3 regions of the Deefgea piscis genome follow, and region 1 is predicted to be linked to each of the others. Evidence: predicted binding sites of a transcription regulator. Region 1 holds the regulator's gene; each other region holds the start of a gene.
What was found. The regulator HrcA, encoded in region 1, represses chaperone genes, less so after heat shock. The targets are predictions, from matches to a motif close to ATTAGCACTCGNNNNNNNCGAGTGCTAAT.

Region 1 (8,093 bases):
TGGTGGGTGAGGCCTTTATGCGCCAAGCCTCACCGGGGCAAGGCTTAAGTGATTTATTTAATCCAATTTATAAATAAATTATACTGTATACAGCTCTAAGTTATTGTTGTTAACGCTTAGAGCTGTATACCCAATACGATTAACATCAAGGCGTCGCTAGCGACCAGGATTGACAGTACGATGCAGCATTGCATCGTTAGACTGTTTAAGTGACAAAGACATGGTCGTATTATTTATGACCGCCACCTTCACCCCCTTTGCCGCCACCACCGCTTTTGCCGCCGCCACTGCCGCCGCTATTTCCACCACTACTTCCGCCACTACTTCCACCACCACCACCACCACCACTACCACTACCACTACCACCACTACCGCCACCACTACCGCCACCACTACCGCCACTACTACCTCCGCTACTTCCTCCGCTACCACTTTCACCGGAGCCGGACGAGCCTTTTGATGAGGAATTAGAATGACTTGATTGATGGCCTGTCGATTGATGTTCGCCACTACGACTTTGATCAGCGCGACTTCTCCCTGCTGAATCATCCCCTAGCTCGCCAGATCGGTCTGATGGTTTATTGCCTGAGCGATGGCTCTCTTGTTGTTCTGGCAACGCGCGGCCATGTTCAATTTCGACACCTTCACGCGAGTGGTGCTCATTAAGCTGATGCAGCGCATGTTGCGATTCATGACTTTTAGACACCACAGAGCCTAAATTAAGCCCTAATCGATTTGAAATTGCGCCCCAACCCATACCTGAAGTACGCATTGACGACACTGAGCTCAGCGCCTGCGATAATGTGAGATTACTGTTTTTTTGCATCATCGCACTAGCCAAAGCCAGCGTGACATTCACATTGCCCCAGCCCATACTTTGCCCAGTACCAACAATCGTTGTACGACTACCATTGTCTGCAATCAACGTAGTCGAGCGGCCTTCTCTCAGCGCTTCAGCCAGTTGGGCGGCATTTCTTTTTGATCCTGCTAGTGTGGCGTAGGTACTGGCCATGGCATCCGCAACTTGTTTTGAATCTTGTTGCTGGCTCAGTTGATTGGTTTGCTGCGCGCTGTCATCCAAACGATCCGCCCATACCGGAAAGCTGAGCGCTAAAGCCGAAATAAACCATAAACGTTTCATCATTTGCTCCTCAACATAAGAATCAATACTGATTCAGTATGGCGCGCAGACAATGAATACCAGCCAGAAAAATTGACTTTAACAGCTCAAAGGTTTTCGTAAGGTAGGCGAAGAGAATTTAATCGAGTAGATGTGAGCGTATTGCGGCTTGCTGCTGCTGATTGATGCCCAAGACATGCTCAATATAGCGCGGTAGCGTGCCGGATATTTTTTTGACTTCATGCAGTGCGGCCTTTAGATAAGTCGCTTCCACCCCAAAGATTGCATTCAAAATGGCCACATCAGCGCCATTAGCGACGCAGCGCGCAATCATAGGCTGGTATTTACGCAACACATTGGCATTACTCGCCAAATAGTCGCGCAAAATCCGCTCGTGCGGCACGCCTAAAATCGTCAACAATAAAACCGCAGCCCAACCGGTGCGATCTTTGCCTGCAGTACAATGAAACAACACCGGATATTGCTGTTCATCGCAAAGTGAGCTCAGCCACTGCCTCATGACTTGTTGAGCGTGTGCATTATTGACCATATCGCGATATAGGCCGGCCATCAATATGGCCGCCTGCCCATTGCCTAGATGCAAGTCCAATTGCTGAGGATCGGCCAATAAGGCATCTAAATGCAGGGTCGATTGTTGTAAAGATTCGGCCAACACGTCGCCCGTTAAGACGTTAATTTGCGGCCATTTGGGATCGGGATAGCGCGCCACTTCGGCGGCAGAGCGAAAATCCCAGATGGTTTTAATCTGCAGCGCGGCAAATGCTGCTTGATCTTGCAGCCCAATCAGTTGGTCCGATCGAAACAAGCGAACAGATCTCACCACCCGCCCATCGCTGGTTTTCATGCCACCCAGATCACGAAAATTTGCTAGGCCGGCCAGCGTTAATGCTTTTTTGGGTGTTGGTACAAGCCGTTTTTGGCTAAAGAAAGCTTGTAATAGCTGCTTTGCCGCTTCGCCACCTGCGCCTTGTTCAATCCGCGTATGCTGATTTAAACGAGGCTCTAAATAGGGATTACACACACTACCGGCTGCCCCAGTTTTAGGCTCGGCGAGTGCATACACCACGCGCGCGATGCGCGATTGCAAAATAACGCCACTACACATTAAACACGGCTCAAGCGTAATAAACAGCTCACACTCGGGTAGGCGGTAATTGCCCAGATGCTGCGCAGCTTGGCGAATTGCCAGCATCTCGGCATGCGCACTCGGGTCGTGACGATGGATGGGTTGATTATGCCCACGGCCGATGATCTCCCCGCGATAGACTACGACAGCGCCGACTGGCACCTCGCCCAAAGCAAACGCCAGCTCGGCCTCTTGTAACGCCGCCTGCATAAAATCTAAATCGGTGTGACTCAAATCCAAATCCTTCGTTGGGTATACCGCTACAAGCAATCACCAGCACTGCGTACAAAGCAATACTCTAAGCCAACATCTCAGCAGCATGCTGGCGCGTGGTTTCGGTAATGTCTAAACCACCCAACATGCGCGCTATCTCTTCGATTCTGGCCTCGTGGCTTAATAATTCAATTGAGCTCACGACGCCCTCTTTACCTTGCTGCTTGGCCACTTGCAAATGCTGCACGCCGCACGCTGCCACTTGCGGCAAATGCGTAATACACAACACTTGCCGCGACTGGCCTAATTCAGACAATAATCGACCGACAATCTCAGCCACCCGGCCGCCAATACCAACGTCCACCTCGTCAAAAATCAGCGTCGGCACATTCGCTACTTGGCTGGTCACCACTTGCAAGGCCAAACTAATGCGCGACAACTCGCCACCCGAGGCGACTTTGGCCATCGCGCGCAGTGGCGATGCGGGGTGATTGGCCACTTGCAATTCAACTTGCTCCAAGCCGTAAGCTGCAGGATGGGCTAAAGGCTGCAAAACCACTTCACAGCGGCTACCCGACAAGGCGAGCACTTGCATTTGTTCGGTCACGAGTTCAGAGAGTTTTTTGGCGGCGCTAACGCGAGATTTACTTAAAGACGTGGCCAATTTGCGATAGCCACTTTCTGCCGCTAACACTTGTTTTCGCAGTGCGTCTAACCCTTCGGCACCGCCCAATTCTGCCAAGCGCGCTTGCCATTCTTGTAATTGCGGCAATAGTTGCGACGGGTCGATACGATATTTACGGCCCATTTTATAAATCGCGTCCAAGCGACTTTCAACTTCGCTTAAGCGTTCAGGATCGAGCTCCAGTCGGTCGGCATATAGGCGCAAAGCACTCACCGATTCGGCCAATTGCGCTTCGGCGCCAGCAATTAACTCTAAAGTATCGTTAATCGACGGATCAAAATCGGCCAATTGGCTTAGACGGTGCGCTGCTGTCGCGAGCCAGCTTTGGCAATTGTCATCACCGTCGCTCAATGCAATCAGCCCTTCTTGCACACCATCGATTAAGCCTGCCGCATGGTGCAAACGCTTGTGATCGAGCTGCAATTCAGGCCATTCACCGTCTTGCATATTCAGCGCCGCGACTTCGTCAATTTGCCATTGTAAGCGCTCGCGCTCGGTTTCAAAGCGCTCGGCATTTTGTTCGGCATCGTTAAGTTGCTGCGCTAGCGTATGCCAAATTTGATATTTTTTGGCGGTATCACGCGCGACTTGGGTGGTGCCAGCGTAAGCATCGAGCAAATCACGCTGCGCGTCATGGCGCAATAAAGATTGGTGGGCGTGTTGGCCGTGGATGTCGACCAAGAACTCACCGATGCCTTTAAGCTGACTCAGTGTCACAGGGCTGCCATTGATAAATGATCTGGATTTGCCATTGGCATCAATAACGCGGCGAATAATCAACGGTGCGCAGTCTTCGCTTAAACCTTGTTCAATCAACCATGCGGTGACGCCGCTTAAGGCTTCACACATAAATTCAGCCGACAATTCAGCGCGTTCAGCACCGTGGCGCACAACGCCAGCATCAGAGCGATCGCCAAGCAATAAACCCAGCGCGTCAATCAAAATGGATTTACCGGCGCCGGTTTCACCGGTGAGTACGGTCAAGCCGGCTTGAAAATCTAAATCCAGTTCACGAACAATGACAAAATCACGTAAATGCAGCGCAGCCAGCATGGTCTCACCTAAGTTAAAAGCTCAGAACAAGATCAAAGTGTACATTCGTTCTATAAAAATGGCGAGTGCTGGCCATTAAAACTCACCGGTAAAGCACGAAAATCCGCCAGAGTCGTACTCGAATCGCGACGACGGATATTGAATTGTTAGCGCTTTACGCCATTATTTACGCGCAAATGTGTAATCCATGATGCAAACTCAGCAAGACGTTGCAAAGCATAGCCTTACAGCAGCTTTTCACCCCAACGCAATTTGGCGCGCAGCATATCGTAATAGCTATAACCATGTGGATGCAAAATACGCAGTGAATTGGTGTAGCGACGAATCATGACGCGATCCATTTCATGCAATTCAAAATCCGATTGATTATCAAAATGCACGCGCGCGCCCTGCCCGCGCGTCAATAAAAACGCCACTTGAGCATTATCTGACACCACAATCGGGCGATTAGATAAAGATTGCGGGCAAATCGGCACCAAGGTAATGGCGGGTAGTGAGGGATGTAAAATCGGCCCACCGGAAGCCAGTGCATACGCCGTAGAACCGGTTGGCGTCGATACCACCAGACCGTCGGAGCGTTGACTATACACAAATTGGTTGTCGACAAAAATCTCGAATTCAATCATCGAACCAATTGAGCCGCGGCTAAATACCACATCATTAAACGCTAAAGAGGTGCTAATGGGCTGGCCATCGCGCAAAATCGTCGTTTCTAGCAAAATGCGCTCTTCGGGAACAAACTGCCCGGCAATCATATTGCTAACGGTGGTTTCCATTTCATGCAATGGAATATCGGTCATAAAGCCTAGGCGGCCTTGATTAATCCCCACCAAGGGTATGCGATAGGGAGCCAATAAGCGCGCCACCGACAACATGGTACCGTCCCCCCCTAACACCACAACCAAATCAGCCAGTTTGCCGATATGATCGCGTGATACTTTTTGGTATTCAATAATCCCATGCTCTTGGGCAATCTCTTGCTCGACCAATACTTTAATGCCGCCGCCTTCTAGCATGGCGGCCAAACGAGCAATCGGATCCCCAAGTGCGGGGGTATTTAAGCGGCCAACAAGGGCGATGGTTTTAAATAAGCTATGCATGACGTGTGGTTTTACACCAATAGTTTGGGTTTTGTTCGTGAAAAAAATCACATAACGCATTAATAACACGCCAGACAGGTTAAAATCCAGCGCTATGATGCTCAATGATCGATCCCACATCCTTTTAAAGACGCTGGTTGAACGCTATATCGCCGACGGCCATCCTGTTGGCTCAAAAGCGTTGTCGCAATATTCTGGCCTTGATGTCAGCTCGGCCACAATACGCAATGTGATGGCCGACCTCGAAAACCTCGGCTTGATTGCCAGCCCACACACCTCGGCGGGGCGCATTCCCACCGCGCAAGGCTACCGCCTGTTTGTCGATCGACTACTCACCACGCAGAACAGTGTCGCCCATGCTGCCTTGCCTGAGTTACTCAGCACTGAATTGCCCAACGATCATCCGCAACACAGCATTGCTGCGGCTTCGCAGCTCTTATCACAGCTTACGCATTTTGCTGGCGTGGTAACGCCCCCTCGCCGTAGCGAAGTACTGCTCAAACAAATTGAATTTTTGCCACTGTCGGATAAACGTGTGTTGCTGATTTTGGTAACGCAAGATGGTGAGGTGCAAAATCGCATCGTGCAAACCGAGCGCATTTTAGGTATCAATGAACTTAATGACGCGGCGCACTTTTTAAATCGCCATTGCGCCGGCAAAACCATTAGCCATTTAATGCAAGTGTTGCAACAAGATTTAGGCCAAGTTAAGCGAGAATTACTCGAACTGATGAATGCCGCCATGCAAATGGGGCAGGATTTAAGCCACGACCATATGGTGATAGCTGGGGAACATCAATTGCTAGGGCTGAATGATTTTGGCAGCAATATGCGACAAATGCGGCAGTTATTTGAACTTTTTGAACAAAAAAGCACCCTACTCAAACTGATGCAACTCGGGCAAAGCGCCGAAGGCATTCAAATTTATATCGGCCATGAATCGGGCATCGCGCCACTGGATGAATGCTCGGTGATTGCCGCGCCGTATCGCGTGGATGGCGAAATCGTTGGCACTTTAGGCGTGATTGGCCCGACTCGAATGGCGTATGATCGCGTGATTCCCATTGTTAACATTACAGCACAGCTACTTTCAAGCGCGCTGTCTCATTAAATTGACCTTATTCATGAAAAAAATCACCCTGGCCATCTTGGCGACCCTCGCGGTATCAGCGCCTTCTTTTGCGGATGATGAATTAATTAGCCGTCCAGAAGTGCAAAACTACATTCGCCAAACCGCCGCCACGCATGGCTTTAGTGAAGATTACCTCACGGCAGTATTGCAAGACGCGCAAACCAAAAATAATATCATTACGATTTTGGATCGCCCCTCCACCAGCCGACCTTGGCATGAGTTTCAAGCCAATTTTGTCAATAAAACCCGCATTAATAATGGCGCCAAATTTTGGCGCAATCATGCCGAGTTAATTAATGCCATTGCCAAGCAATACAAAGTCGCTCCCGAAGTGATGTTGGCGATTTTGGGCGCTGAAACCAATTACGGCACCTATACCGGCTCGTTTCGGATTGTTGATGCTTTAAGTACCATTGCGTTTAATTACCCACGCCGTGCTGCGTATTTTCAAAAAGAACTGACTGAGTTTTTCTTATTAGCGCAAGCAGAAAAACAAGATGCCGCTTCATTTAAAGGCAGTTACGCCGGCGCAATGGGCTGGCCGCAATTTATGCCGTCATCGTTCAGAAAATATGCACAAGATTGGGATGGCGATGGCCGCCACGACATTTGGAATAATCCTGGCGACGCGCTGGCCTCAGTCGCCAATTATCTAAACCAACATGGCTGGGTGGATCAAGGCGACACCTTTACCGCAGTAAATATGAATCAAGATCCAAGCCAATTATTGGCTGACAAATTTAATCTGCATTACACCGTGGATGAATTAATCGCCAAAGGCGTGGCACCGATTGCCGAAATCAACACCCAGCAACCGGCGGTGCTATACGCGCTAGAAACAGAACCGGGTTTCACCCAGCACTTTTTAGGCTTTAATAATTTTTACGTGATTACTCGCTACAACAAGAGCACCTTATACGCCACGGCAGTGCTACAGCTTGCCGATGAAATCAAAGCGGCGTATCTGCGTGGCGATGAGCCCGCCAAAGCAGCGGCAAAAAAATAATTATCTTTGTATTCGCGAGCCGCCTTGGCTCTTACCCGCTACGGGCATGAGCCAAGGCAGTCCCACAAACTGGTAGGTTACGCTTTAACCATGCGCTACCACCTGTATTACCCGCTAAGCAAAACCATATAAGCTCTAGATTAATATACCTCGCTCACTTGCTGGGTCATACTGATCAGCATTTTTTCCATATCCAGCGCTGATAATGGTTTGCTATAAAAATAACCTTGGGCACAAGCACAACCCATCTCACGCAAGATCTGCATTTGCGCTTGCGTTTCCACCCCTTCGGCAACCACATTCAAACCCAATTTTTTGGCCAAAATCACAATAGTTTCCGCAATCACCACATCGTCGGCATGCTCAGGAATGCCTTCAATAAACGATCGATCGATTTTTAAGGTATCTAGCGGTAGGTTTTTGAGTTGTGATAAAGACGAATAACCGGTACCAAAATCATCAATTGCCACTTTCACGCCCAATTGTTTAAGCTGCTGCAAAATGGCAACTGCTTCATTAATCCGCGTCATAATCAAGCTTTCAGTGACTTCGAGCTCTAATACCTGCGCCGGCAGACCGCTATTTTGCAGCGCTTGCGTTACTTGCGTCAGTAAAAGCTCGGGCCTAAATTGCCGCA
Region 2 (8,093 bases), 1.4 Mb from region 1:
GTCATCGCTTTCATCGTCGAGCCAGGCTCATACAAATCAGTTAGCGCGCGATTGCGTTTATACGCTGGGTCAACTCGAGCACGGCTATTGGGGTTGTAAGACGGCGCATTAGCCAATGCCAAAACTTCTCCAGTTTTCGCATCCAGCACCACAATCGCCCCACCCACTGCACCGGAGCTATCCACCATATTTTTAAGCTCGCGGTAAGCCAAATATTGAATTCGTCGATCAATCGACAACTGCAATGTTTGCCCTTCTTGCGGCGGCACAATCGTTGAAACGTCTTCAACAATGTAGCCACGACGATCTCGAATCACGGTGCGAGAGCCCGGCTTACCCGCCAGCATTTTTTCTCGTGTTAACTCAAAACCTTCCTGCCCTTTGCCATCAATATCGGTAAAACCGACAATATGGGCCATCACTTCGCCCGCCGGGTAGTAACGGCGATATTCAGTTTGCGAATACACTCCGGGGATTTTCATCGCCATCAGCTTTTTTGCATCCGCAGGTGAGATATGCCGTTTCACCCACAGAAAATCTGATTTTATTTCTTTGCCTTGCGAGTTTTTTCGTGATGCGGTCAATTTTGTTAACAGCTCTCCCGACTTTAATTGCAAATGCGTTTCTAATTTTTTAACTTCGTCCAGCGACAACGGCATCAGCTCATCGTCGTTCGCGGGCTTCCAATCTTCGGCACGCTGCTGCCCTACCGGCAAAATCAGCATGCTGCGTGGGCTCATCCAAATCGACTGAACCGGCGTTGAAATCGCCAACGGTTCACCATTGCGGTCGGTGATCATGCCGCGATTGGCTTCTAGTTTTAACACCCGACGATAGCGTGCATCACCTTGGTCTTGTAAAAAACCTTCATTCCATACTTGCAAATACAAGGCACGACCGAGTAAGGCGGCAAACAACACCATCAAACCGCCGAGTACCGTCCAAACCCGCCAACGCTCTAACTTTGGGATTACGGCATACTTTGGTCGACGACGGCTAGCCGCCGTTTTTCCCGCTGTTATCATTGCAGATCTTTAACCTCAGGTTGCTTCACGAGTTCACCGTGCTCCAAAATGACCTGAGTGCGATTCGATGGTGCCACTTGCATTTCCAAAGTGTGTCCAGCCTCTTGTTCGATGCGAGAGTGCATCGCCCAAGTGCTTTGCTCTAGTTGTAACTGTCCCCACTCAACGTCGAGCTTACGAGTCAGTACGTCTTCTTTTTGCAATTCAATAAATAGTTTTCGCGACTTATGCCGACTGGTGATCACCGCTAAAGCGCAAATCACTAAAACCGCCAACAAAAACATATTTAAACGCGTCACAAAGGCCCCGCTGTACGTGCTGCAACCCGCAAAATCGCACTGCGCGCACGAGGGTTGGCTTTAATTTCGATTTCTGATGCTCGGATTGGCTTACCGAGGATCTGCAATGGCGCAGCGGCAATTTCACTGGCTCGCACCGGCAGACGCGAAGGCAGATGATCCCCCTTAGCCGCGTCTTGAATAAACCGTTTTACGATGCGATCTTCCAGCGAGTGAAATGCAATCACGGATAATCGCCCACCGGTTTTTAGCAAGCGCAATGCTTGGGGTAGTGCTAGCGACAATTCCTCAAGCTCACGATTGATGTAAATCCGTATAGCTTGGAAGGTACGCGTCGCCGGGTTCTGGCCCGGCTCACGGGTGCGGACAGCCGTTGCCACGACCTCGGAAAGTTCTCCTGTTGTAGCAAAAGGTTTGCTTGCCCTACGCGTAACAATCGCTGCTGCAACCTGCCTAGCAAACCGTTCTTCGCCATAATCTTTTACCACCTCTGCAATATCTTTTTCTTCGGCCAAATTGAGCCATTCAGCCGCTGTTTGCCCTCGGGTCGTATCCATACGCATATCCAAGGGCGCATCAAATCTAAAGCTAAATCCGCGCGCGCCATCATCCAATTGTGGTGAGGACACGCCTAAATCCATCAATAAACCATCTATTTTTTCGATCCCGAGCCGGGCAAGAGATTCAGCCAACGTGACAAAGCCCTCGTGCACAATCGTGAAACGAGGATCTGTAATCGTTGCTGCTTCGGCAATCGCATATAAATCTTTATCAAATGCGATTAAGCGACCATTGGGTCCTAATTTGGACAAAATCAATCGAGAATGACCACCACGGCCAAACGTGCAATCCACATAAGTGCCATCAGGCTGGATCGCTAACGCATCCACTGCCTCATTGAGCAATACCGTGCAATGCACGAAGTTTGTTCCAACCACTTCACTCAAAGCACGATTCCTTCCATATTGTTTTCTAATTCATGCGGATCCATCGCCATCACAGAATCCGTTACGGCATTCCATTTAGCTTCATCCCACAATTCGAATTTATTTCCCATGCCAACCAAAGCAACCGCCTTATTCAGTTGCGCGCGTTGCCTTAAAGTCGCAGGGATTAAAATACGGCCCGCTGTATCCATTTCGATTTCTTCAGCGTGACCGACGATTAAACGACGCACAGACATTTTTGAGCCAGATAAAGTATTGAGCTGATCTCGAACAGGTATCCATTGCGCCTCAGGGTAAATCAACACACAGCCAGCTGGGTCAATGGTGATCACTAGTCGCCCTTCAGCGCACAATAAAGCACGGTACTTAGCTGGCATCGCTAAGCGCCCTTTACTGTCCAATGAAAGAGATGACACACCACCCAACATGTATGCAGACGCCCCTGTTTGTTCGCTAACGAGATCAAAAAATCGATCAATCTACGCGCGGTGCAATTTTAGCGAAAAAATGACTATAAAAATACACTTTTACCCACTTTACCCCACTGAAACCCACTATAGAGCAAAAAAAAAACTGACACAAGTTGCGCCAGTTTTTTTATCTTTTGATACAATAACTTAGTTAAAAATGTTTTTAATTCATAAAAGTCTTAAAAATAAGCATGAAACAATCGAAATCTAAAGTGATACATTAAGTTTTGTAAGAATATAAGACAAAACTCAATCGCAACATCCCGACCACCGGACATCCCGTGTACTCTCAATCATGAGCAGCAAGCTCTTTTATCTGTGCTTAATTTTGATCATGGCCCACTTTGCATGGCGTGCCATTCATCCTGCACAGCGCAAAGAATTGCATCGAATCAGTAAAATTAGCGCTGCAACCCTGATTGTGGCCAGCATAATTGCCATCACTTGGCATTTTTTTCGCGCATAAGGTGTAATACAAAACATAGCTAGCAGCAATAAAAAAGAGCGCCCTAGGCGCTCATTTTTTATGCTGGTTTGATTTAAACCGTTGCTGGCAACAAAGCTTGCTTCATTTTTTGCAACGCTTTAGTCTCGATCTGCCGAATTCGCTCGGCCGAAACTTTAAACTCTGCGGCTAAATCATGCAAAGTCAATGATTCACCCTCATCGGTCAACCAGCGTGCCTCAATAATGCGGCGACTACGCTCATCTAAACCATCCAAAGCCTCTGAAATCCCACTTGATTGCAAATGATCGGTCGCAATTCTGCCCATCGCGGCAGTCGGCTCATTATGGCTGTCAGCCAACCAATCAATCGGCGCATAGCCATCATCATCACTATCATCAGCCACCAGTGCAATATCTTGACCGGTCATGCGCGTTTCCATCTCAAGGACTTCTTCGGGCTTAACGCCTAAATCATCCGCGATTTCTTGCGCTTGCTTATGCGTTAACGCCGCAAAGCTAGTTTTCATTGAGCGCAGATTAAAAAACAATTTACGCTGCGCTTTAGTCGTCGCAATCCGCACTAAGCGCCAATTGCGTAAAATATACTCATGGATTTCAGCTTTAATCCAATGCACTGCAAACGAATACAAGCGCACACCACGTGTGGCTTCAAAGCGTTTCACCGCTTTCATTAAACCAATATTACCTTCTTGAATCAAATCAGCTTGTGGTAAACCATAGCCACTATAACCTCGCGCGATCGAAACGACGACGCGCAAGTGGGACATCACAAGCTGACGCGCAGCCTCCACATCACCACTTTCTTGGTGGCGTGTCGCCAAATCGTGCTCTTCTTGAGGTGACAGCATAGGTACCGCATTAACGCGCTGAATATAACGTTCAATACTATCGCCAATCGATAATGTTGAAAGTGTCATCGCATTGCCCATCGCTTGAATCTCCTGTCGTAACAACAAAGCTGACTGTAGCATAAAATATTAGCACTCAAACACGCAGAGTGCTAATTTGCTTCAAATCAGGATTTATATTCAATCACATGCAGATCGCATTGTGCACGGTAATTATTACTATTCAAGTCATAGTCTTAAGCAATCTGCTTAGCGGCATTTAACGAAATTGATATAAATATCGCGACACCGCCAAACTAGCCCCTATCAAACACAAAAATGCGCTTGCTAGACAAACCACCACCGTGGTTAGAAGGTCTGGCGCCAACAAACTTAACGATTGACCATAAGCGCTCGCCAATTCGATCACGGTTGGATTTACATACGCCACCAAGCCCCACACAATCAATACGGCAACCCCACCACCGAGCAGCCCTTGTACCAAGGCCGCATGCATAAAGGGGCGGCGAATAAATGAATCAGTTGCACCAATCAGTTTGGCGACTTCAATTTCATCACGGCGCGTTAGGATTTGCATCCGGATGGCATTGCCCGTGATCAGCACCAAGGCCAGCGCCAACAAGCATGCCAGAACTTCAAAAATAGCTCGTCCTAAATCGGTAATCCGTGCCAAACGTTTGGCCCAATCAGAGTCTAACTGCACTTCTTCGACGATCACAATCGACGAAAGTTCTTTCTTTAAGGCTTCTAAACCTGCCGGATCATTTTCTTTTGCTTGCAAAACAAAAGCGTCTGGCAATGGGTTGTCGGCTAATCCAGCGGTTAAATCCGTTGTGCCTAGGCTCGTTTGCAAGGCCGCCAATGCATTGGCTTTCGGAATAAACTCAACTTTAGCCCAACGCGCATCGGCTTTTAATGTCGCTTGCAAGCCCTTCACGTCTTCAACCGTGGCACTGTGCCGCAAAAAAATAGAAATTTGCGGTTCAACAGACACTTGATCGCTAATTTGCGAAACGCTCATAATCAAAGTCCAAAGCGCCAGTGGCAGTGCGGTTGTAATCCCAATCACCAATAAATTCAGCAGGCTACCTAGCGGGTGGCGAAACAAGCTACCAATCGTGCGTGTTAGTGCCAATAGATGCAGGCGAAACCAATTTTTCATTATTTTTCCTTAGCTCAACTTTGCTGTGTTTAAGCGCAAAACTGCCCATGTTTTAAACGCAAAATACGCCGACCATAATCGGCCATTAACGATTCATCGTGCGCCGAAATCAAAATCGTTACACCGACTTGATGGAAGGATTTAAACAATTCCAAAATATCATGCGCATAATCACTATCCAGATTTGCCGTTGGCTCGTCGGCCAACAAAATCGACGGCCGATGCACCACTGCTCGCGCAATACACAGGCGCTGCTGTTCACCGCCCGATAGCGAAATAGGATTGAGCTTTTCTTTGCCCGCCAAACCGACTTTATCCAGCGCCGCCAATACACGACGGCGACCCTCCATATGATCGAAGCCAATAATATCCAGCGGTAGGCGCACGTTATCAAACACATTGCGATCATATAAAATTTTATGATCTTGAAAAATCAGCCCAATATGCCGGCGCACAAACGGCAAAGAAGCACGACTCATCCGCGCTAAATTTTGCCCATTGAGCAGCACCGCGCCGCTACTGGGTTTTTCGATCCCCGCCATTAATTTGAGTAAAGTCGATTTACCCGCCCCAGAATGTCCCGCTAAAAACACCAGCTCGCCATCGGGCACTTCAAAACTTAGATTTTTGATGGCATCAAAGCCACCGGGATAGCTTTTACTAACTTGTTGAAATTGAATCATTAGAATCCTTCATTCTCAAAACGAGCCACCCAAGCGACTTGTGGCCACTGATTCATTACCCGAAGATTGCTCGTTCTACAACGAGCAATCGTCTGAATACATTCCAGGATGAAATCAAAGCGAGGCCTCTGCATCAACGAAATCACAGAGTGTATGGGTATGTGCACATAAGGCTTATTCAAAAAAGCCTCTACGCAAATACCCACTTATTCAAACAAGGCATCGATATAATCTTTTGCCACAAATGGGCGTAAATCATCAATCGACTCACCTACACCGATAAAGCGCAGCGGTACTGGGCGATTTTTAGCAATCGCGGCAATCACGCCACCTTTAGCGGTACCGTCGAGCTTAGTCAGCACTAAACCGGTTAAGCCCAAAGCGTCGTCAAACGATTTAACTTGCGCCAAAGCGTTTTGCCCCGTATTGGCGTCCAGCACCAGCAAAACTTCATGTGGCCCAGTGGGGTCGGCTTTTTGCACCACGCGTTTTACTTTTTTGATTTCTTCCATCAGGTGCAATTGCGTTGGCAAACGCCCTGCCGTGTCGACAATCACCACATCGATACCACGAGCTTTGGCAGCGTTCACTGCATCAAAAGCAACCGCTGCGGCATCACCCGACGCTTGCGCAATCACTTGCACGCCGTTACGTTCGCCCCAAACCACCAATTGCTCACGCGCCGCAGCCCGGAATGTATCCCCAGCAGCCAGCAGCACCGATAAATTTTGCGATTGGAAGTATTTAGCTAACTTGCCGATGCTGGTGGTTTTACCTGCACCGTTAACGCCAGCCACCATCAGAATAAATGGCTTGTGGCCCGATACATCCAAAGGGATTTCTAGCGGTTTGATCAAATCAGTCAGACTGAGTTTCAGCGCATCTTTAAGCTCACCCGAATCTTTTAAACCACGTAGTGACACCCGCTCTCGAACATCTTTTAATAAATGCTGAGTGGCATCAACGCCCATATCGGCGGTCAACAATACGGTTTCAAGCTCCTCGTAAAGCTCGTCATCAATTTGGCCACCACCAAAAATACTGGCTAAGCTTTTGCCTAATTTATCGCGAGTTTTTGCCAAACCCATTTTCAAGCGTTCAGTCCAAGATAATTTAGGCCGTTCTTGTGGTTGAGCTAAATCGGCTGGCGGTACAAATGCATCAGCATGCGGCACAGGCTCAGCTTCTTGGGTAATCAAGGGTTCAATCGCCGACTCAATCGGCACAACTGGCGCAGGCTTGATCTCAGTTGCAGTAACAACTGGCTCAATCGGTTCAATTTTTACGATCGGCTCAACGATGGCGGGGGTTTCAGGTAGAGAGACTGGAGCGAGCGGCTCAGTTTCAACCACTGTAACTAGGGTTTCTGGCGCAACTTCTGCGACAATTTGCGCCTCTGGCGGCTTCTTTTTCTTAAAAAAACTAAACATGACGTTGGCGGCTATCCTACAAATCGAGGAAAATGGTTGATTATTTAGATTTTAACGCGGAGCGGCAATGTCAGCACAGCATAAAAATCAGGTTCGTGTGATTGGTGGACAATATAAAAGCCGAATTTTAAAATTTCCGGACTCATTGGCGTTACGTCCGACACCTGATCGGGTTCGTGAAACGCTATTTAACTGGTTAGGCCAAGATTGCACCGGCATGGTTTGTCTGGATCTTTTTTCCGGCAGTGGCGCGCTCGGTTTTGAAGCGGCTTCACGCTGGGCCAAAAAAGTAGTCATGATCGAAGCAGCAAGACCCGTTGTTGCGGCACTCAAAAGCAATCAAGCTTTACTCGCTGCCAATCAAATTGAGATTATTTGCAGTACTGCCGAGCATTACCTCAGCCGATGCCAAGAACAGTTTGATCTGGTCTTACTAGATCCTCCATTTGCCAGCACTTTGCTCGATGAAATTTTGCCGCAAATTGCCAAACATCTTAGCCCTACAGCACGGGTGTATATCGAATGCGCCCAATGGCCAGAGCTCAGCGATTGGGAGATTTTGCGCGAAGGCAAAGCAGGCACGGTCAAATATGCATTATTGTGCCGTGCATCAGGCCAATAAGATACTTTTTCCCACTCAAAACACTTAGGGTTGTGACTTAGGCCCGAAAGTGGGAAAATCCCCACATATCGAATACTTGACTATTTTACTAAGGAATTGTCAATCATGGCACTTATTATTACCGACGAATGCATTAACT
Region 3 (8,093 bases), 610 kb from region 1:
CGAATCTTTCATTGGCAAGCCGGGTGAGGCATAGGCAGACTCAAAAGCGCCAGTCAGCATTTCCAAAGAATTTTGATATTCTTGCAGTAATTTAACCCGCTCTTCGGGCTCTAACTTAATGCGATTTAACGTCGACAAGGCATCGAGCAGCATCCGTCCGGCTTCTTGCACATTGCCAACTGGCAAAGCAATCAGCCATTGCCGCAGCTGCTGTGGATTGGTTTCCACAGAGCGCGCTAATTTAGGGTCAAAATCAGGTAAAGTCAGAAATAACGGCATAAACAATAAGCTCGGTGATTAGCAGCAGCGCGCCAAGGCTTTGAGCGTGCCAGCTAGCAGAAATTGAGCGTCTTCTGCCGTCATAATATATGGCGGCATAAAATAAACCGTATGACCAATCGGTCGCAATAACAAGCCTTCTTTTAAGGCTTCAGTAAAGCAAAGCGTGGCAAATTGCGCCGGAGCGTCAGCAATTTCGAAAGCCCAAATCATGCCACAATTTCGCCAATGCCGAACACGGGGATGCGCGGCCAGTGGCGCAAAAATGCGATTAAACTCGGCCACCTTGCGCTGATTTTGCGCAATCACGTCTTGATCGCGAAAAATCGCCAACGTCGCCAACGCAGCAGCGCAGGCCAATGGATTGCCAGTATACGAATGCGAGTGCAAAAAAGCTTTGGCTGATTCATCAGCATAAAAGGCAGTATAGACCGCATCAGTACATAGCACAGCCGCTAGCGGCAAATACCCCCCAGTAATGCCTTTGGAAAGACACATTAAATCGGGCTTGATCTGCGCCTGCTCACAGGCAAACATCGTGCCGGTGCGGCCAAAGCCAACGGCAATTTCATCGGCAATCAATAACACTTGATACTGATCACACAGCACGCGAGCTTGTTGTAAATAGATCGGATCGTACATCGCCATGCCCGCTGCGCCTTGAATCAAAGGCTCAACAATCAAGGCAGCAATCTCATGATGATGCGCGGCCAACACGCGGGCCAAGTCTTCAATCGCCCACAAGGCCACGTCACGCGCAGTTTGGCCGGGCTGGGCTTGCCGCGCATCTGGGCTTTGTACGGCAAAATTCTCGCGCACCAAGGGCGAGTAGGCTTGACGGAAAATCGGCACATCGGTCACCGATAAAGCACCAATCGTTTCGCCGTGGTAACTGTCTTGCAAATACACAAAGCGGTTTTTGGCGGGCAACCCTAGATTACGCCAATAGTGCGCCGCCATTTTGAGTGAGATTTCGGTTGCCGACGCGCCATCCGAGCCGTAAAAAACATGGCCCAAGCCCGTCAACTCGGCCAATTGCTCGGACAACGCCACCACCGGCTCATGGGTAAAGCCCGCCAGCATCACATGCTCGAGTTGATCCATTTGCTGCGTAATCGCCGCTTTAATTTGTGGCTGATTATGACCAAATAAATTCACCCACCAGCTCGATACCGCATCCAGATAACGCGTGCCATCGGCGTCATACAACCAAACGCCATCGCCACGGGAGATTGGAATCAACGGCAAAGTTTCGTGGCGCTTCATTTGCGTGCACGGATGCCAAACCGCCGCCAAACTGCGATCTAACAAGGCTTGATTGGCGTGCTGGGGAAGCGTTTGCTCTGTCATAACAAAACCTAAAATTTCAATTCCCGCATTTTAACAGCATCAACCTCGGGTCTGTTGGCGTTTGGCTTGCCAACTGCGTTTGCGCTGCGAGCAAGCCCAACACCAACATCCCCCGCAAGTGTAATTATTCATCCCGCAAAGCGGCGTCAGAATGATTGACGCCAGCGCGCAGCGAACTTTAGACTGAGGCTCTCCTCTGTTTCACTCTGGCCTTTCTAATGAAAATTCTCGACTTACGCAGCGATACCGTCACCCACCCTACTGCCGCCATGCGCACCGCCATGGCCGAGGCCATTGTGGGTGACGATGTGTATGGCGACGATCCAACGGTCATCGCCCTCGAAACGGCTGCGGCTGAGCGCTTAGGCAAAGAAGCCGCCTTATTCGTGCCAACCGGCACTTTTGGCAATCAATTGGCGATTTTGAGCTACTGCCAACCGGGCGACGAAGTCATTGTTGGCGATGATAGCCATATCGTTTGGCATGAAGTTGGCGGCGCCGCCTTGATTAGTGGCGTACAGCTTAGAACCATCGATAGCGACTTAGGGACGATGAATGCCGAAAAAATCCGCAAAAAAATTCGCCATGGCGTAGATATTCACGAGCCAAAAACCGCGTTAATTTGCGTCGAAAATGCCCATTCCAATGGCCGGGTAATTGCGCTAGAAACCATGCAGCAAATTTGGCAAGTGGCGCAGGCCGAAAGCGTGCCAGTGCATTTAGATGGCGCGCGGGTATTTAATGCCGCCAGCGCTTTACAAGTCGATGTCAAAGCCATCACCCAATATTGCGATAGCGTGATGTGTTGCCTAAGCAAAGGCTTAGCCGCACCGGTCGGCTCGATCTTGGCCGGCAGCCATGCGCTGATTGCCAAAGCGCGCAAAAAACGTAAATTGCTCGGCGGCGGTATGCGCCAAGTTGGCGTATTGGCCGCGCCCGGTTTATTGGCACTCAATGCAATGACTGAGCGCCTAGCGGACGATCATCGCCACGCTAAATTATTAGCCGCGCAATTGGCAAAAATTGACGGCATTGTCATCGATCTGGATTCGGTGCAAATCAATATGGTGTGGTTTAACTTTAGCCGCGAGATTGATGTCGATAAGCTGATGCAAAGCTTGGCCAATGCCAATATTAAAGCCAATCCACCGGAACACGGCGCAATGCGTTTGGTGACGCACTGGCAAATTGAAGAGACCGACCTCGCCCGCGTCAGCCAAGCAATTGAGCAAGGTATTGCTCGCTAAGCTATATTGATAATAGTTTAGATTAAAATACCCAATGGTCCGGGGCGATATTCAGACTTGGTGCTGACGGTTGTAAGTGCCTGCGGCACAGCATCATCACCAAATCTGCACATAGCCTCGTCTGTTGACATTTGATAGCAATAAAAATGGCGCGAATTTCGCGCCATTTTTTACATCTCGCACCACTCAATCAGCTAGGCGCCATGCGCCTGATTCACGATATCAATCAATTGCTGCTCGCTGAGCTCGCCGACGATTTTTTTAATCAAGCGCCCTTTTGGGTCGAGTAAAAACGAAGTTGGCGTTAATTGCACTTCACCAAAGGCGCGCGCAACTTCGCCACTTTGGTCGTACACCATTTCAAAAGGCAGCGGCGTTTTGGCCAAATAGTTTTGAATATACGTCGGGTTGTCATAACTCATCGCCACGGCGATGGTGACTAACTTGTCTTTACCCAGTTTATTTTGCGCATTCACCAACCCTGGCATCTCGGCGATACAACCGGTGCAGCTGGTGGCCCAAAAATTAACCAGCACCACCTTGCCTTGATAATCGGCAATTTGAATCGGCTTACCCGCCATCGTGGTCATCGTTTGCTTGAGCGGCATTTTTTCTGCGGCGCTAAAGGCATTAAACACTAGCGCTGCCGCACCGATCAGTGCTGCAGAGAGTGCAATTTTGAAACCGAGTTTCATTCACAGCATCCTTAATTTGACCAAAGTACTGAGTATTTGGCATTTCAACTGAAAAACAATGCGCCATTTTGAATGGAAAACGACTTAACGTATAGCATGGTTTGCATTGATTTTTTTACGGCTCAGCCCCATACCCCCAATAGCGTGCTGCCCGGCGTGGTGCAATAAAAAAAACCGCGCCAGCTCTTGAAAAAGAACCGCCTCGCCCCTACCATTTAGCACTCAGGCAAGTAGAGTGCTAAACATCTGCTTGTACAAACAAATTTATACCTCTAACGACTGTTCAATACTCAGGAGTTTTAAACCCATGAAAATTCGTCCATTGCACGACCGTGTGGTCATCAAACGTGTTGAAGCTGAAGCTAAAACTGCATCTGGCATTTTGCTCGCTGGTAGCGCCGCTGAAAAACCAGACATGGGTGAAGTGGTTGCTGTAGGTGCTGGCAAAGTATTGGAAAACGGTAGCGTTCAAGCGCTGACGGTTAAAGTTGGCGACAAAGTATTGCTCGGCAAATACGCACAAAGCGTAAAAATCGACGGCGAAGAACTCATCGTTGTTCGCGAAGAAGAAATCTTCGCGATTGTTGAATAAGACTTAAGTAATTCCGAAAATTCGGCGGATTACGCGCAGGCAAAGCTAGCGCTAATCCACCCTACATAATGATTGGAGAATAAAAAATGGCTGCAAAAGAAGTAATGTTTGGCGATAGCGCCCGCGCAAAAATGGTTGCTGGTGTCAATGTATTGGCCAATGCCGTTAAAGTGACTTTGGGCCCTAAAGGCCGTAACGTGGTGCTTGAGCGTTCATACGGCGCACCAACGATCACTAAAGACGGTGTATCAGTTGCCAAAGAAATCGAATTGAAAGACAAATTCGAAAACATGGGCGCGCAAATGGTTAAAGAAGTGGCTTCTAAAACTTCGGACATCGCTGGTGACGGCACGACCACTGCCACTGTATTGGCACAAGCCATCGTGCAAGAAGGCATGAAATACGTTGCTGCCGGCATGAACCCAATGGATTTGAAGCGCGGTATCGACAAAGCCGTGATCACTTTGGTGGCTGAACTTAAAAACATCTCTAAACCATGCACTACGAGCAAAGAAATCGCTCAAGTTGGCTCAATCTCGGCTAACTCTGACGAAATCATCGGCGAAAAAATCGCTGCTGCAATGGAAAAAGTCGGTAAAGAAGGCGTGATCACCGTTGAAGACGGCTCAGGCTTGGAAGATGAACTGGACGTAGTTGAAGGTATGCAGTTCGACCGTGGCTATTTAAGCCCGTACTTCATCAACAATCCAGAAAAACAAATCGCTTTGCTCGACAACCCATTCGTGTTGTTGTTTGACAAAAAAATCAGCAACATCCGTGACTTGCTACCGATCTTGGAAGGCGTAGCTAAAGCTGGCCGTCCATTGTTGATCGTTGCTGAAGACGTTGATGGCGAAGCACTCGCAACTTTGGTTGTGAACAACATCCGTGGCATCTTGAAAACTGTTGCTGTTAAAGCCCCTGGCTTTGGTGACCGTCGTAAAGCCATGCTCGAAGATATCGCAGTCTTGACTGGCGGTACTGTAATTGCTGAAGAAGTGGGCTTGACGCTAGAAAAAGCTGAATTGTCGATGCTCGGCCAAGCTAAACGCATCGAAGTGGGTAAAGAAAACACCACTATCATCGACGGCGCAGGTGACGAGGCAGCGATCAAAGCGCGTGTGGCGACGATTCGTCAACAAGTTGAAGCTTCAACTAGCGACTACGATCGTGAAAAGCTGCAAGAGCGCGTAGCCAAATTGGCTGGCGGCGTTGCAGTCATCAAGGTTGGCGCAGCCACTGAAATGGAAATGAAAGAGAAGAAAGCCCGCGTAGAAGACGCATTGCATGCAACTCGCGCTGCGGTTGAAGAAGGCATTGTTGCTGGCGGTGGCGTTGCATTGCTGCGCGCTCGCTCTACCATCACCGAATTGAAAGGCTCAAACGCTGATCAAGACGCAGGTATCAAAATCGTTCTACGTGCGATCGAAGCGCCATTGCGTCAAATCGTACAAAACGCTGGCGACGAGCCTAGCGTTGTAGTGGCTAAAGTATTAGAAGGCAAAGGCAACTTTGGTTACAACGCTGCGACTGGCGAATACGGTGACATGGTTGAAATGGGTGTACTCGATCCAGCTAAAGTAACGCGTTCTGCCTTGCAACACGCAGCTTCTGTAGCTGGCTTGTTGTTAACCACTGACTGCATGATTGCTGAATTGCCAAAAGACGACGCTCCTAGCATGCCAGATATGGGCGGCATGGGTGGTATGGGCGGCATGGGCATGTAATACCCGTCTTGCCTTGGCAAGCGCATGCAAAAACCGGCACTTTAACGTGCCGGTTTTTTTACGGCCAATAATTGCTGTCGCCAAAGCAAACAAAAACTTACCTTGAAAATAGGTTATTCATCAGCCAAATTGAGAGCAGCGTAAAACTCAATAACAAGGCTGAGTTGTGAAAACTCTCATTTACCTCAGTTTTTTAATATTCTGTGCCGCCACCGCGAGTGCAGAAGAAAATCAACCCGACCTTAATCTTGACGAGAAAGACCTCAGCTCTGCCGATATATTCAGTGTAAGTGGCTTTTATACCTTGGGTATCAATCACAATGACAGCCAAAGTCAATATATTCGCGACCTTTCGCAGTCAAGAACCAATCACAGCCAGACATCGGCCCGAACCGATAGCCGAGTCGGTGTACAACTACTTGCCGATTTCACACCACAATGGAGCGCGGCTCTGCAAGTTACAGCACGTGAAGGCGTTGACTATGCCAATGGAGATGCCGTCGATTGGGCTTTTTTGCGCTATCGTCCCAATGAAAACTGGAGCCTGCGTGTCGGCCGACTCAGCGTAGACATGTTTATGCTGTCTGATTTTCGCAACGTGGGCTACACCTATCCTTGGGTGCGGCCAGTGCAAGATTTTTATGGCTTAATCCCATTTTTTCAATACAACGGTGCCGACCTGCAATTTCGTCAACAATTAGGCGATGGCGAGCTCAAACTCAAAGGAAATCTAGGTCGAATTAGTTCAACACTACGCAGTGGTGTGGGTGATTTTCGAGTTCATGGTGATGACTTAGCCAGTGCTTCATTCGAATGGAGCGATGAGCGCTTTCATCTACGTGCCTCGGTCGGACAAATGAATTTGCAGGGCAAAGTGCCAGGCAGTGATTTACTGTCTAGTGGCCTAGGCCAACTTAGCCCATTTTGGCCCAGTGCCGCGCAAATTCAGCACGATTTAAAAATTAAAGGGCGGCTTAAGTTTTTATTACTGGGGGCCAGTTATGACAATGGCCCTTGGTGGTTCCAAGGCGAATGGGGCCGTATGCAATCGGAAGCAGCAATTTATGGGCATATGGAGGGTGCTTATCTGAGCGCAGCTTATCGCATTGATGCTTTTCAACCCTATATCACACTTAGCCAAGCCAAATCGAAAAATGCGCCTTATCGTGCACCATTACCTCAAGGGCCATTACCCCCGCAGTTAGCAATGGCAAGTCAAAATTTAGCTGCGGGTACCAACCAATTTCTGAATAGTTTATACACCGATCAACAGACTTACTCGATTGGTATTCGCTGGGATTTTCACCCCAGAATGGCACTCAAATTTCAATACGACCGAATTCACGCGGCCGATGGTGGTAAAGGCTTATGGGATAATGGCAATGCTCAGCCAGGGCGATTAAAAGCCAATGTCTTTAGCCTTTCATTTGACGGTTTATTTTAGGCCGACATGATGAAAAATAGCCTACTCATCACACTGATGGCCCTGTGTATAAATTCAGCCAACGCAGAACTTTGGGTGATTACCCATCAGCAAAGTAACGTTTCAACCTTAACCCCTCAACAAGTCAGTGACGTCTATTTAGGCCGACTACTGGGCAACAACACGCCATTACAGCCCATTGAAATTAATTCAGATGAATTGCGACGCCGTTTTTACTTTGCGCTCACTGGCAAACCTTTAGTTAAAATTGATGCATATTGGGCTAGACTGCAATTTGCCGGTCAACAAAAACCGCCACGGCGGCTGGCTGATCAAACTTCAGTCATAAAAAGCATTAGCCTCAATCAAAATCAAATCGGATTTATCGAGGCCAATAGCTTACCCAGCAATAGTGGGGTAAAAGTCGTTCTTAAACTGGAATAAGAATAAATATGGCTTTTCGACAAACCATCCATTACAAACTTTCAGTGACTATTGCGCTGTGTGCGATTTTAGTGGCCTCAATTTCTTCTTTTATTGTGTATCAACTCAATTACGCCAGCGAAATCAAACACAGTTATTCAGACATCAAAAACCTAATGGCGGCGGTTGAAAAAACCGCCGCCGTTGCTGCTTTTAGCGGCAATCAACAAATCGCCAATGATGTCGTTAATAGCTTGATTCTCAACCCATTAATTCGGCACGCCACAATCAATGGTCACAATCACTTACTCATTAGCGCCGGAAAAAAATCTAACGATGTCGAATTAAAACTACCGC

Region 2: the regulator HrcA is predicted to act here: its motif matches at 4,186-4,214, upstream of rpoH (RNA polymerase sigma factor RpoH).
Region 3: the regulator HrcA is predicted to act here: its motif matches at 3,786-3,814, upstream of K4H25_RS12220 (co-chaperone GroES).

The regions. Positions count from the first base shown of each region.
Region 1 covers NZ_CP081149.1:2,007,814-2,015,906, reverse strand. Annotated here, with positions in the region: gene trpC (indole-3-glycerol phosphate synthase TrpC) at 1-77, shown strand, start outside; gene K4H25_RS09370 (hypothetical protein) at 230-1,144, opposite strand; gene tadA (tRNA adenosine(34) deaminase TadA) at 1,260-2,501, opposite strand; gene recN (DNA repair protein RecN) at 2,566-4,218, opposite strand; gene K4H25_RS09355 (NAD kinase) at 4,443-5,318, opposite strand; gene hrcA (heat-inducible transcriptional repressor HrcA) at 5,413-6,429, shown strand; gene mltB (lytic murein transglycosylase B) at 6,443-7,456, shown strand; gene K4H25_RS09340 (bifunctional diguanylate cyclase/phosphodiesterase) at 7,597-8,093, opposite strand, start outside.
Region 2 covers NZ_CP081149.1:619,606-627,698, reverse strand. Annotated here, with positions in the region: gene K4H25_RS03020 (peptidoglycan D,D-transpeptidase FtsI family protein) at 1-1,025, opposite strand, end outside; gene ftsL (cell division protein FtsL) at 1,022-1,324, opposite strand; gene rsmH (16S rRNA (cytosine(1402)-N(4))-methyltransferase RsmH) at 1,321-2,262, opposite strand; gene mraZ (division/cell wall cluster transcriptional repressor MraZ) at 2,268-2,699, opposite strand; gene K4H25_RS17185 (protein MIGRI) at 3,037-3,207, shown strand; gene rpoH (RNA polymerase sigma factor RpoH) at 3,281-4,126, opposite strand; gene ftsX (permease-like cell division protein FtsX) at 4,317-5,219, opposite strand; gene ftsE (cell division ATP-binding protein FtsE) at 5,249-5,902, opposite strand; gene ftsY (signal recognition particle-docking protein FtsY) at 6,109-7,332, opposite strand; gene rsmD (16S rRNA (guanine(966)-N(2))-methyltransferase RsmD) at 7,400-7,954, shown strand; gene K4H25_RS02975 (YfhL family 4Fe-4S dicluster ferredoxin) at 8,060-8,093, shown strand, end outside.
Region 3 covers NZ_CP081149.1:2,616,700-2,624,792, forward strand. Annotated here, with positions in the region: gene K4H25_RS12200 (hypothetical protein) at 1-279, opposite strand, end outside; gene bioA (adenosylmethionine--8-amino-7-oxononanoate transaminase) at 298-1,629, opposite strand; gene ltaE (low-specificity L-threonine aldolase) at 1,848-2,876, shown strand; gene K4H25_RS12215 (TlpA disulfide reductase family protein) at 3,071-3,571, opposite strand; gene K4H25_RS12220 (co-chaperone GroES) at 3,879-4,163, shown strand; gene groL (chaperonin GroEL) at 4,250-5,890, shown strand; gene K4H25_RS12230 (porin) at 6,057-7,334, shown strand; gene K4H25_RS12235 (hypothetical protein) at 7,341-7,757, shown strand; gene K4H25_RS12240 (sensor domain-containing diguanylate cyclase) at 7,766-8,093, shown strand, end outside.